Regions from separate parts of the Blautia sp. 2227st1_G12_2227SCRN_220401 genome, predicted to be linked through region 2. Evidence: riboswitches for the same ligand, from Rfam matches in the RefSeq annotation. Region 2 holds a riboswitch; each other region holds the start of a gene.
What was found. A riboswitch is a leader RNA that binds a small molecule or an ion and turns the genes downstream of it on or off. The one in region 2 is predicted to bind cobalamin.

Region 1: another riboswitch for cobalamin. It lies ahead of ABCM67_RS08535 (ABC transporter permease); the one in region 2 lies ahead of ABCM67_RS03670 (sirohydrochlorin cobaltochelatase).
Region 3: another riboswitch for cobalamin. It lies ahead of nikB (nickel ABC transporter permease); the one in region 2 lies ahead of ABCM67_RS03670 (sirohydrochlorin cobaltochelatase).

Annotation. Positions count from the first base shown of each region.
Region 1 covers NZ_JBCLNI010000013.1:59,946-64,469, forward strand. The annotation lists gene ABCM67_RS08525 (ABC-2 transporter permease) at 1-359, shown strand, start outside; gene ABCM67_RS08530 (MATE family efflux transporter) at 515-1,873, shown strand; cobalamin riboswitch at 2,021-2,195, shown strand; gene ABCM67_RS08535 (ABC transporter permease) at 2,331-3,260, shown strand; gene nikC (nickel transporter permease) at 3,276-4,139, shown strand; gene ABCM67_RS08545 (ABC transporter ATP-binding protein) at 4,120-4,524, shown strand, end outside.
Region 2 covers NZ_JBCLNI010000005.1:40,649-45,172, reverse strand. The annotation lists gene ABCM67_RS03680 (DNA internalization-related competence protein ComEC/Rec2) at 1-1,495, shown strand, start outside; gene ABCM67_RS03675 (FAD-dependent protein) at 1,585-2,964, shown strand; cobalamin riboswitch at 3,284-3,459, shown strand; gene ABCM67_RS03670 (sirohydrochlorin cobaltochelatase) at 3,621-4,524, shown strand, end outside.
Region 3 covers NZ_JBCLNI010000001.1:197,039-201,562, reverse strand. The annotation lists gene hisIE (bifunctional phosphoribosyl-AMP cyclohydrolase/phosphoribosyl-ATP diphosphatase HisIE) at 1-1,150, shown strand, start outside; gene ABCM67_RS01000 (M14 family metallopeptidase) at 1,322-2,281, shown strand; cobalamin riboswitch at 2,566-2,755, shown strand; gene nikB (nickel ABC transporter permease) at 2,939-3,877, shown strand; gene nikC (nickel transporter permease) at 3,878-4,524, shown strand, end outside.

The DNA of each region.
Region 1 (4,524 bases), on a different contig from region 2:
CAGGAATTATGGTACTCATAAATCCTGAAGAGGTGTTTGATCTGGAAATGCTGGCAATGGAGTTGATCACATTTTTTGTGTTTCAGGCAATTGCGGGAATTATGATCGCGATCAGGATAAGGTTCGAAGGAGAGAAAGGGCGAATTGTGCTGCCAATTGCAATTTTAATTATTTTTGCAATTTGTTATACAATTGGATTTTTTGTGAAGGCTAACTTGGGATTAAAAGAAATTATTCTGCATGTGATAGGTGGAATAGGGGATCTTGAAATTGCGATTGCCCTTATTGTGCTAAGTCTGCTTATATGGTTTGCTTCGTATAAGTATAGTATGAGCGCCATGAAGAAGAAAGAGTTTTAAGATAGGTGTGGCAAAAATAATCCATTAAAAATAATGATTATAAAGATGTAATAGCTACCAAAAATATGAGAAAAACTTTGTGAAAAAATAGGCTTGTGTTTCGTAAGAGTCCCTTGTAAAATAGCGGTCAAGGATGAAAAGAAAAGGAGACTCTTATGGGAACCAATGAAAAAGATATGACTGCCGGATCTCCCGGAAAACTGATCATAACTTTTGCCATACCGATGATGCTTGGAAATATTTTTCAGCAGTTTTATACAATGGCAGACACCATGATCGTCGGACAAGTGGTAGGAGTTAAGGCACTGGCGGCAGTAGGTGCCGGTGATTGGCTGGTATGGCTGGTGTTGGGGATCATGACAGGTATCACACAGGGTTTTTCTATTCTTGTATCTCAGTATTATGGAGCAAGGGAAAAGGAAAATCTGAAATGTGCAGTAGCGAAAAGCTATATCATGACAGCATTACTGTCTGTGGTCGTACTCGCAGTAAGTGAAGGTACAGTTTATCATGTTCTTTTATTTTTACAGACACCGGATAATGTCATTGATCTGACAATGCTATATTTGCGGCTGATCTTTGCAGGAATCCCGATCATAGCTGCTTATAATATATTTGCAGCGATCCTTCGGGCACTTGGAAACAGCAGATCTCCGTTGATCGCAATGACAGTGGCAGCAGTGATCAATGTGGGACTGGATCTGTTATTTGTGGCGGTTTTTGGCTGGGGTATAGCCGGAGCAGCAGTGGCAACCGTTATCGCACAGGGATTTTCAGCCTTGTACTGTTTGATCGTATTACGTAAAATCCCGGATATCCGCCTGGAAAAGAAGGACTTTTACAGGCAGCCCTCTATGAGCCTGCGGCTTTTGGAACTGGCGGTTCCTCTTGCGATACAGAATGTGATCATCTCCGTGGGAGGACTTGTGGTACAGTATGTGATCAATGGATTTGGTTTTCTGTTTGTGGCGGGATTTACGGCATCGAACAAGCTGTATGGGGTTTTGGAGATGGCTGCCGTTTCATATGGATATGCTATTACAACCTATGTAGGCCAGAATCTTGGTGCAAAGAAATATCAGAGGATTCGAAAAGGCGTGCGCAGCGGCACTTATATGGCAGTGCTCACTTCGGCTTTCATTTCCGGCATGATGGTACTGTTTGGACGTAATGTACTGTCCCTGTTTGTATCCGGTGAACCGGATCAGACCCGACAGGTATTGGATATAGCATATAAGTATTTGTTTATCATGGCTGTCTTTTTGTGGGTGCTGTATCTGCTGTATGTGTATCGTTCCGCTATCCAGGGCCTGGGTAATACTTTGATTCCGCTTGCCAGCGGCATTGCAGAATTTATAATGCGTGTCAGTGTTGCGCTGCTGCTGCCAAAACTGATCGGTGAAGATGGAATATACTATGCAGAGATCTGTGCATGGAGCAGTGCAGCTGTTTTATTATTCGTAAGTTATATGATCATTATACGGAAATATAAAGAAGTCACCGTTCATACATAATGTTATTTACTTAAGGGATCTATAATAATACAGGCAGAAAATATCCGGGTTTCACTATGAAATGTTCAGATATTTTATATTTGACAAAAAACTATTTATATAAAAAGAAAAGTATGATATTATAATATTTATTCATTGCAACTATGAAAATTGAATAGTCAGAAGGGTGTACAAAGTACTTAATAAGGAATCTGGTGAAATGCCAGAACAGCCACCGCTACTGTGACAGGGACGAAAACCAAAATATCACTGGAGAGATCCGGGAAGATGGTAAGTAGGAAGAACTGGAGTCAGGAGACTTGCCTTTTTGACAGAAGAATTCTGATTCGGATGGGATACAGAAGGAATAAGCTCTGCCTGAGGTAGAGGTTTGTTTTTTGTGCTGATATGATGCTGGATCATATCAGCTTTTTTTATTTTAACCGAATAAACAGATGAAAAATGAGGAGAAATGAAAATGGGAAAAGTAATTGCAAAGCGTTTTATATTTATGATTCCGGTAGTGCTGGCGGTTACATTTATTATTTTTATGCTGAGTTTTATATCGGCAGGTGATGCGGCCAGAGTGCTGGCGGAGAAAAAATATGAGCATCCGTCACCGGAGCAGGTAGAAGAAGTACGGCATGAGGAAGGACTGGATCAGCCGGTGCTGGTACAATACGGGAAATGGCTGGATCAGGCACTTCATGGCGATTTTGGAAAATCATATTCTACCAGAAAACCGGCTTTTGAGGAATTAAAAAGATATTTTCCACAGACATTTAAACTGGCAGTTACTTCGTTTTTATTGTTGATGATCGTGTCAGTCCCTCTTGGAATTTTGTCGGCAATTTATGAAAACAGAGTTCTGGATAAAGTCATTCGCATTTTGTCGTCCCTCAGTGTATCTATGCCGTCTTTCTGGATCGGTCTGATGCTGCTCTATATATTTGGAGTAAAGCTAAAAGTGATTTCCGTGATCGGAGGAGATGCCGGAGGCATCCCGATTCTTGCGGCATTTGCCATGGATATCAGTTTCTTTGGAATTATGACGAGATTGATCCGTACCAATATGATACAGGTGCTGAAGCAGGATTACATACGTGCCAGCAGAGCTAAGGGATTGTCATCTGTAAATGTAATTTTGCGTCATGGTCTGAAAAATATCCTGATTCCTGTGCTGACACGTCTGGTATCAATTGTGATCGGTTTTTTCTGTGGCTCAGCTGTGATAGAAAGTATTTTTTCAATTCAGGGAATCGGAAATCTGGCATTGAAATCCGTGATCTCAAAAGACACTCCGGTGCTGCAATGTTTTATCTTTATTCTGGCTGTTGGCATTGTAGTATTAAATTTTCTTGTGGATATCGCCTATTCTGCGATTGACCGGCGAATCCAGTTAAAGTAAAGGAGAGATCATAGAATGGGAAGCAGAAGAAAGCAGAAAACAGAAAAAAGCATGATCCAGAATCTGTACTGGAAACAGGTATTCCGGTCACCGAAAACAAAAATAGGATTGATGGTGGTCATAATTTTTGCATTGGCAGCTATTTTTGCACCTGTATTAGCGCCGCATGATCCACTGCTTGTGGATGTTTCGATAAAATTAAAGAATCCGTCGGCGGCATATCCTTTAGGTACTGATCAGCTGGGACGATGTATTTTATCAAGACTTCTCTGGGGTAGCCGGTATTCACTGAGCTATAGCTTTACGGTGCTTCTGATCACTGTATGTGTCGGGGTGCCGATCGGACTGTTTGCCGGATATGTAGGTGGAAAAATCGATTCCATAATTATGAGGATTATTGATGTATTTATGGCTATGCCGGTCTTTATTGTGGCACTTGCCATTGCAGGAACCGTAGGAGCCAGCGGCGCTCATCTGATCCTGTCCTTATCGGTCGTATCCTGGGCAGAATATGCAAGGCTTGCCCGAGCATTGACACTTCAGGAAAAAAATAAAAATTATATGACCGCACTAAAAGCCGGTGGCTGCGGCCACGCAAGGATCATATTTAGGCATGTATTGAGAAATATCCTGCCATCTGTGATCGCACTGGCAACAATGGAAATCGGTTCGATCATTCTGTCAATTGCCGGTTTTTCCTTTATCGGCCTTGGTGTGCAGGCACCGACACCGGAATGGGGGATCATGCTCAGTGACAGTAGAAGTTATATTCAGACTTATCCAAGACTGATGTTTTATCCGGGCATACTGATCATGATCATTGTTCTGGCATTTAATTATTTGGGGGAGGGAATACAGAATGGAACAGCCCAAAAATGATGTCCTAAAGGTAAAAAGACTACATGTGGAGTTTCAGACATCTCACGGAATGGTTCATGCAGTAAAAGATGTCAGCCTGGAAGTAAAACGCGGAAGGATCCATGCTCTGGTGGGAGAAAGCGGAAGCGGCAAGTCAGTTACCTCTCTGACGATCATGAATCTGCTTGCAGGAAATGGAAAGGTGATATCCGGAGATGTGACACTGAACGAAAAGAGTCTTCTGAAGTTATCAGGAAAAGAAAAACGACAGTTATACGGAGACAGGATCGGAATGATCTTTCAGGATCCGACCGCTGCTCTCGATCCGCTCTTTACAGTTGAACAACTGCTTCTGGAAGGACTGAGAAAACATCGCAGAATGAGCAAAAAACAGGCAAGGGAAGCA
Region 2 (4,524 bases):
GGGAGCCAGGATCACCGGACGGATCTATGATATGATGAGTGCTCTTTCCGTAACTGCCATGATGATCCTTGTGGAATCTCCGGCCTATCTCCTGGACAGTGGATTTCTTCTGTCCTTTGGCTGTGTTCTGGGAATGGGGCTCGCTGCGGAAAAGATCTGTGCCCTTGCAGGAGCGGAGAAAAAATGGACAAAGGCACTGGTAAGTCCTATAGCTCTTCAGCTTGTGACTCTGCCGGTGATGCTGAAGTTTTTCGGAGAAGTCTCTATTGCCGGATTTATCCTGAATCTGTTGGTGCTTCCAAGTGTGGGGGTAGTGCTGACTGGAGGAATGGCGGCGCTGCTGCTGGGAATTCTCAGTATTCCTGCGGCAAAACTGGTAATCCTGCCGGCAAGGGTACTGTTGCTTTTTTATGAATATCTCTGCAGTCTGGCAGGAAGATCAGGATGGAGTACCTGGATCGGAGGGGAGCCGGAAATATGGCAGATCCTGGTATATTATGGCTTTTTGATCACAGTTCTATTTATGGGACAGTATATAAAAGAACAGCTCCGGAAGAAAAAAGCAGTCTGTGAGGAAACGGAGCTAGCAGAGGAGCGGGCGGAAGCAGGTTGTTGGAAGCTATATGCTATCCGGATAACAGCCGGTATTTTTCTGGCAGTCGGAATCCTGATACTGGAATATCATCCAACAGGAAGTCTGAAGGTGATCTGCCTGGATGTAGGACAAGGTGACGGTATCCTTGTGGAGACCCCGGAAGATCACCATTTTCTGATCGACGGAGGAAGCAGCAGCCAGTCGGAGCTTGGAAGATACTGCCTTTTGCCGGCATTGAAAAGTCGGGGGATTTCCTGGCTGGATGGGATTTTTATTTCCCATACAGATCAGGATCACATCAACGGTGTGAAGGAGCTTCTGGAATATATGGGAAAAGGTCTTACAACCATCCGGGCCGGATATCTGATACTGCCTGCCTGGGCGGAAAGACCAGATGCGTGGAGGGAGCTTGCAGAGGCAGCAAAAACAGCCGGAGTTAAGGTCATGACAGCAGGAAAAGGGGATGAGCTGCCTTGCGGAAAAGTATCTTTTTCTGTTCTGTGGCCGGAGAAAAATGCCACAGGAAAAGATGTGAATGAGGAAGCTATGGTGATGGAGTTGTCTTTTGGAGATTTTCAGATGCTTTTTACCGGAGATATCGGTGCAGATACGGAGAAAAAGCTTCTGGCAGCCGGGGGACTTGAGGATGTTGACTGTCTGAAGGTGGGACATCACGGTTCCCGTTATTCTACCACAGAAGCATTTCTTGAGAAAATAAAGCCGGAAGTGGCGATCATTTCCTGTTCGCTCACTAATACCTACGGACATCCGTCACCGGAAACCGTAGAGCGGCTTAAAGCGGCCGGAAGTCAGGTGGAATACACCATGAAAAACGGTGCTATTACCGTGGAAACAGATGGAAAAAAGCTTAAGATCGGAAGGTTCCGAAAAAACAGGTGACTTTTGAACACACTTGTTGTAGAATAGACAGGGTTTATGCAAAAACAAAGTACTGAAAATGTGCAATACAAGATAAGGAGTTTTTATTTATGAAATATGATGTACTGATCGTAGGAGCAGGTCCCGGTGGAATCTTTGCGGCCTATGAACTGATGAATAATGATCCGGAGAAAAAGATCGCGGTTTTTGAAGCTGGTCATCCTCTGGAAAAAAGAAAATGTCCCATCGACGGAAAGAAAGTAAAATCCTGTATCCACTGCAAAACCTGTGCGATCATGAAGGGATTTGGCGGTGCAGGCGCTTTCTCCGACGGAAAATATAATATCACCAATCAGTTTGGCGGAACTCTGTACCAGCATATCGGCAAGGATACAGCCACAGAGCTGATGGAATATGTAGATAAACTGAACCTGATGCATGGCGGTGAGGGAACCAAACTTTATTCTACCACAAACAGCGAGATCCGTAAGCTCTGCCTTCAGAACGGCCTGCATCTTTTGGATGCATCAGTCCGCCATCTGGGAACAGATATCAACTATGTGGTGCTTCAGAACCTCTATGAAAAAATGAAAGACCATGTGGACTTCTATTTTGACGCATCTGTTGACAAAGTAGAAAAAACTGAAGACGGTTATGCAGTTTTTGTAGGAGATGAGCGTTACGAGGGAACTTACTGTATCATCTCCGCAGGACGAAGCGGAAGTAAATGGATGGAGACGGTATGTACAGAGCTTAAGATCCCGACTCTTTCCAACCGTGTGGACATTGGAGTCCGTGTGGAGCTTCCGGCAGAGGTTTTCAGCCGTCTGACAGATGAGCTTTATGAGAGCAAGATCGTTTACAGAACTGAGAAGTTTGAGGATATGGTCCGTACCTTCTGCATGAACCCGCGAGGTGTTGTCGTGAATGAAAATACCAACGGTATCATCACAGTAAACGGTCACAGCTACGAAGATCCGGCAAAGCATACCAACAATACAAACTTTGCCCTTCTGGTATCCAAGCATTTCTCAGAGCCGTTCCATGACAGCAACGGATACGGTGAGAGCATTGCAAGACTTTCCAATATGCTTGGCGGTGGTGTTATGGTACAGCGGTTTGGAGATCTGATCCGCGGAAGACGAAGCACAAAAGCCCGTATTGAGGAAAGTTTCGTAACACCTACACTTTCTGCGACACCGGGAGATTTAAGTCTTGTTATGCCGAAACGTATCCTGGATGGCATCATCGAGATGATCTATGCCCTGGACAAGATCGCACCGGGAACCGCAGATGACGATACTTTGCTTTATGGCGTGGAGGTTAAATTCTACAACATGGAGGTTGAGATCGACGAAAATCTGGAAACCTGCCACAAGGGTCTTTTTGTTATCGGAGACTGCAGCGGCGTGACACACTCTCTTTCCCATGCATCTGCCAGCGGAATCTACGTAGCCAGATACCTGGAGCAGGAGTATTTTAACAGATAAACTGCAAAGCAGTTTATCTGTTATGAGCAAGTAGCGAAGCGGATTGCGAATATCCAGTGTAAGACAGTCCTTTTCTGATATCAGGGTGATGACAGAAAGGGGCTGTTTTTTATGCAGGATGTGCATGAATATTGGAGAAAGTATTCTGATAATAACTGACAGATACAGGGAGAAAACCGGTTACTGTTCACTGGTAATATTTCGCGAGGTGTTTTTTGTGAGCGAAGATCACAGAAAACCGTGAATCGTCTGACATCAATCTTGACAAATTTATGAGTTTGTGGTAAAAGTTAAATAACCAGGTAAAAGAAAATATGTGCAAATGTTATAATGATAAGGTTGCATCCAGTCGGATGTGCAAAAGAGAATCCGGTGAGAATCCGGAACGATACCGTCACTGTGAAAGGGGAGCTGCTTTTACAACCACTGGGAGACCGGGAAGGGAAAGCAGCGTGGAACCAAGTCAGGAGAACTGCCTTATTGTGAGATTCAGGGATTCGCGGTTTACGAATCGGTATTCTCCATAACAATACAGAACTTCTTTTTATGTATTTGTATTGCGCAGAGAATCATGTGTGAGCAGGCGGCCGCAGAGAGCTGCTGCTTTTTTGTACATATCAGTATTCTGGAAATACATGAAAAGAGGACAATGAGAAATGAAAAGAAAAACAATGTTAGCTCTGATGCTCGCAGTTTCCATGACATGCTCTATGGGTGCGGCTACAACAGCAATGGCAGCAGAGGATTCTGCTACAGAAGAGAACGCTGAGGCAGCTGATACCACAGAGGCTTCTGATGCAGATCAGGAAGCAGCAGATAATGTAGCAGCTCTGATCGACAAGATCTATGTACAGGAAAGAAACGACACAACAGATGAGGACTGCAAGGCAGCCAAAGAAGCATGGGATGCTCTGACAGATGCTCAGAAAGAACTGGTAGAGGGTGAGAATGCAGATCCGGATTATTTCGGACGTGACACAGGAGATGCTTCCAAGGACGATCCGCGTAACCAGGATGAGATCGGCGAGAATGAACTTCTTGTTGTAAGCTTTGGTACTTCCTTCAATGACAGCCGTGCAGAGGATGTCAAGGGAATCGAGGATGCTCTTGCAGAAGCTTATCCGGACTGGTCTGTAAGAAGAGCATTTACAGCACAGATCATCATCAACCATGTAGAGGCAAGAGATGATGAAGTGATCGATAACATGCAGCAGGCTCTTGACCGTGCAGTAGAGAATGGTGTTAAGAATCTGGTTGTACAGCCTACCCATCTGATGCATGGTGCTGAGTACGATGAGATGACAGAAGCGATCAATGGCTATAAAGATAAATTCGAGTCTGTAGCTATCGCAGAGCCAATGCTCGGTGAGGTTGGAGACGATGCAACTGTGATCAATGATGACAAGAAAGCCGTTGCTCAGGCAATCACAGATACGGCTTGCAAAGAGGCCGGATTTGACAGCATGGATGCAGCAGCTGAGGCTGGCACAGCATTCGTATTCATGGGACATGGAACATCTCATACAGCTAACGTTACATACGATCAGATGCAGACACAGA
Region 3 (4,524 bases), on a different contig from region 2:
TGAGCTTCTGGTATTTGACTTTTCTTCCGCAGATGCAGAGCATGACCGTGCGATCGGAAAAATCCGTGATATCTGTCAGGTATCTGAGATCCCGGTGATCGCAGCGGGAAATATCAAACGTATGGAAGATGTAAAAAAGCTGATCTATGCGGGATGTGCCAAAGTTGTACTGAATTTTTCGAAAGAGAATAATATCAAGCTTCTGGAAGAAGTATCCCGGCGCTTTGGAAAAGAGCGTATGATGATCAGCATCTCTGATCTGAGAGAATTCACAGAAAATCAGGATCTGATCGAAACATATGCAGACACTGTTCTGGCTTTGGACACTGTCGAAAATGAAATTGCAGAGATTTCTCAGATTTCCATTGTTCTTCATACCGATGAAAACAGATCTGAGAACGTTCTGGAGCTTTTAGGAGAACCAGCTGTGTCCGGACTTTGCGGTGCTTATGTAAGCAGTCTTGAAAATGATCTGCATACATTTAAGGAAACCTGCGAAGAAGCCGGAATTCCGGTAAACACATATAAAAGTAATATTGCATGGTCGGACTTTAAATTAAACAGTGACGGAATGGTTCCGGTTATTGTCCAGGATTACCGGACGGATGAAGTACTGATGCTGGCCTATATGAATGAGCTTGCTTTTAACACAACATTGAAGCTTGGAAAAATGACATACTGGAGTCGCAGCCGGAATGAGCTCTGGACCAAAGGTCTGACATCCGGACACGTACAGTATGTAAAGTCTCTTACTATTGACTGTGATAATGATACGATCCTTGCCAAAGTGGAGCAGATTGGCGCAGCCTGCCATACAGGAAACCGTACCTGTTTCTTCAAACCGCTGCTGAAAAAAGAGTACGATGATACCAACCCACTTCACGTGTTCCAGAATGTGTATGATGTGATCACTGACCGAAAAGAACATCCAAAGGAAGGTTCCTATACCAATTATCTTTTTGATAAGGGAATTGACAAGATTTTGAAAAAAGTCGGTGAAGAATGCACAGAGATCGTCATTGCAGCCAAAAATCCAGATAAAGAAGAGATTAAATACGAAATTTCAGATTTTCTTTATCATATGATGGTACTTATGGTGGAAAAAGGAGTCAGCTGGGAAGAAATCACCAAAGAATTGGTAAAAAGATAAATTATATATCATTCAGGAAAAAAGCTTTTGTACGTCGGATCAGAATGAACGGTTACGAAAGCTTTTTTCTGTTTTCCCGGAATCTTAAAAGAATATGTACAATTTCGGTTAGGCATGATATACTTATCGTCAAAAGTGCGGAAATATAAAAAAGGAAAAGGGAAACAACCAATGATCAAAATTGATGACTGGGTGATTGAAAAAGGAGAGAAGGCACAGGGGAAAATTAAGATCACAGGATACGGCATAGCAATGCCGGCAACTGTGATATGCGGAGTGAAAGACGGACCGACGATACTGATCACAGCGGGAATACACAGTGCGGAGTATGTAGGAATCCAGGCGGCAATGGAACTTGCAAAAGAATTTCAACCGGAAGAACTAAAGGGAAATGTGATCATCGTTCCACTGGTCAATGTCAGTGGCTTTGAGCATCGCACCATGAGTCTGGTCTATGAGGATGGCAAGAACCTGAACCGCGTTTTCCCCGGAGATCCTGAGGGAACAGCTGCAGATCGTATTGCCTATGCTATAGTGACAAAGCTTTTTTCCATAGCAGATTATTATATCGACCTGCATAGCGGAGATGGGTTCGAACAGCTTCATCCCTATGTTTATTATGTAGGGGTTGTAGATGAAAAGACAGCAGAGAAATCATTACATATGGCACGGCATATCGGCGTAAAATATGTGGTCCGTTCCACAACCGCCACAGGTGGCGCCTACAATTATGCTTCTTCTCTTGGAATTCCAAGTATTCTCATCGAAAGAGGCGGACACAGCTACTGGACCTGGGAGGAAGTAGAACAGGATAAAAGAGACGTCCGTCACCTTGTTTTTCATCTCCAGGGAAAGAAATGTCATGGTCTGAAGCATTACCGTCAGATGCTTCTTGAAAATGTAGTCTATGAATATGCGCCGTATACCGGATGCTGGTATCCATCCAAGAAGCCTGGAGAGTACTTCTTTAAGGGAGAAGAATTGGGTGAACTGAGAGATTACTATGGAAATTTACTTTACACATCTATTGCAACTGAAAACGGAGTCGTACTTTATCAGACAGCCAGTCTGAACATTATTGAAGACGGACCAATGATCGCATATGCAGCGATCACGGAGACTCTGACCTGATAGTAAACAACCTTTTCAGAACGCTTCTGTCTGAAATCATATTGAAACAGTAAGAAAACCGGGTTTTACCATTTGCTATTCTATTTGTAAAAATAGCGAGGTAAAATCCGTGTTTTTTTAGCAGATCAGATAAATCCAATTGTCAAATCCCCCATGGGGGATATATACAATTCAAGCATCTTTAACAAAATTTATGAGTTTTCTAAAAATATAACATTTTTCCATAGACATAAACTATAGTTTTATCATATAATGTTTCAGTAATTTGACAGCATTTGCTGATTTTCACATCAGCCGTTGTAAGTTCTGAGAGGATTAATAGGGAAACCGGTGTAAATCCGGTACGATCCCGTCACTGTAAGGGGAAATCCTCAGACAAAGTACCACTGGTCGAGTGCGTGAGAAATAGACCGGGAAGGTGTCTGAGGGTAAGGATCCTAAGTCAGGAGACCTGCTTGCAATTGTTTTAAAATGATTCTTACGGAAGATAGGAAGCATATTTATTTTGTGTGCCCGTATTTCGTCACGGGCTTTTTTCGTGCAAATTTTCTAAAATTCCATGCATATTCTGCATATTAAGAATCCAATAGTTTCTTTTATCTAACTAAATTAAAACGGCAATGTTAAAATCGCATCAAATGAGGAAAGGAGTAAAACGTGACAAAGAAACAAGTAGGAAAAAGATTTCTCCAGATCATCATTGTATTATTTGGAATCAGCTTTTTCACATTTGGACTGACCTACCTGTCACCTGGTGATCCTGCGGAGATCATGCTGACAGAGTGTGGTAATCTTCCTACACCAGAGCTTCTGGAACAGACAAGACATGAGCTTGGCCTTGATCAGCCCTTTCTCGTGCAGTATGGTTCCTGGCTGAAGGGTGTTGTTACAGGAGATATGGGACAGTCCTATTCTTTCAAAATGCCGGTAACAGATAAACTGGTATCCTGTTTCTGGCCGACGCTGAGGATGTCGTTGCTGGCACTTCTGATGATGGTCATTATTTCCATACCGCTTGGAATCCTGGCCGCTGTATATCAGAACAAATTCCCGGATTATTTTGTGAGAGGAATTACCTTTGTGGGAGTATCTGTTCCAAGCTTCTGGCTGGGCCTGATCCTTCTCAGCATCTTTGGTGTTCAGCTTCGCTGGATCAATGTTGCAGGAGGCAGTACGGATTTTAAATCCATGATCCTCCCGGCGCTGACTCTTGCACTTGCCATGTCTGCAAAATATACCAGACAGGTAAGAAGTGCAGTGCTGGAGGAACTTCATCAGGATTATGTCACAGGTGCAAGAATGCGTGGAATCAAGGAAAGCGTCATTCTCTGGAAACACGTCCTTCCTAATGTTATGCTTCCGCTGGTAACGCTGTTGGGACTTTCCCTTGGAAGTCTTCTGGGAGGTACTGCAGTTGTAGAGATCATTTACAACTGGCCCGGAATGGGAAATATGGCAGTAAAAGCAATTTCCTGTCGTGACTATCCTCTTGTACAGGGCTATGTACTCTGGATCGCGATCCTGTACATGTGCATCAACCTGCTTGTGGATCTGTCCTATACTTATCTCGATCCAAGACTTAAGGAGGATAGATAATTGAAAAAGGTATTACGAACATTCAAAGAAAATAAACAGTTCACTCTTTTCTTCATTCTGGGTCTCGTGGTGATCGGAATTGCGATCTTTGCGCCGCAGCTCTCACCATATGATCCACTGAATGCAGTTATGACCGAATCACTGCAGGAGCCAAGTTCCGCTCATCCGTTCGGAACGGATAAGCTTGGACGAGATCTTCTTTCCCGTGTTATCTTCGGAACAAGAACCTCTCTGATCATGACCTTATGTCTGGTTGCGGTGATCTTTGTCATCGGTACATTTTTAGGAGTTATTGCCGGATATTTCGGCGGCGTTGTGGATGCAGTGATCATGCGTATCGCAGATATGATGATCTCCTTCCCTGGGCTTGTACTGGCCATTGCTATTGCCGGTATGCTTGGACCAAACCTGGTCAATGCCGTTATCTCCATTGCGGCTGTAAGTTGGACAAAATATGCCCGTCTTGCACGAAGTATGGTCTTGAAAGTCAAGAAGAGTCTTTACATAGAGGCAGCTATAGTAAACGGAACAAAGACCTGGAAAATTCTTCTTGTACACATTCTTCCCAACATGGTAACCCAGATGGTGGTAACTGCGGCAGCAGATATCGGAACCATGATGCTGGAGCTGGCTTCCCTTTCATTCCT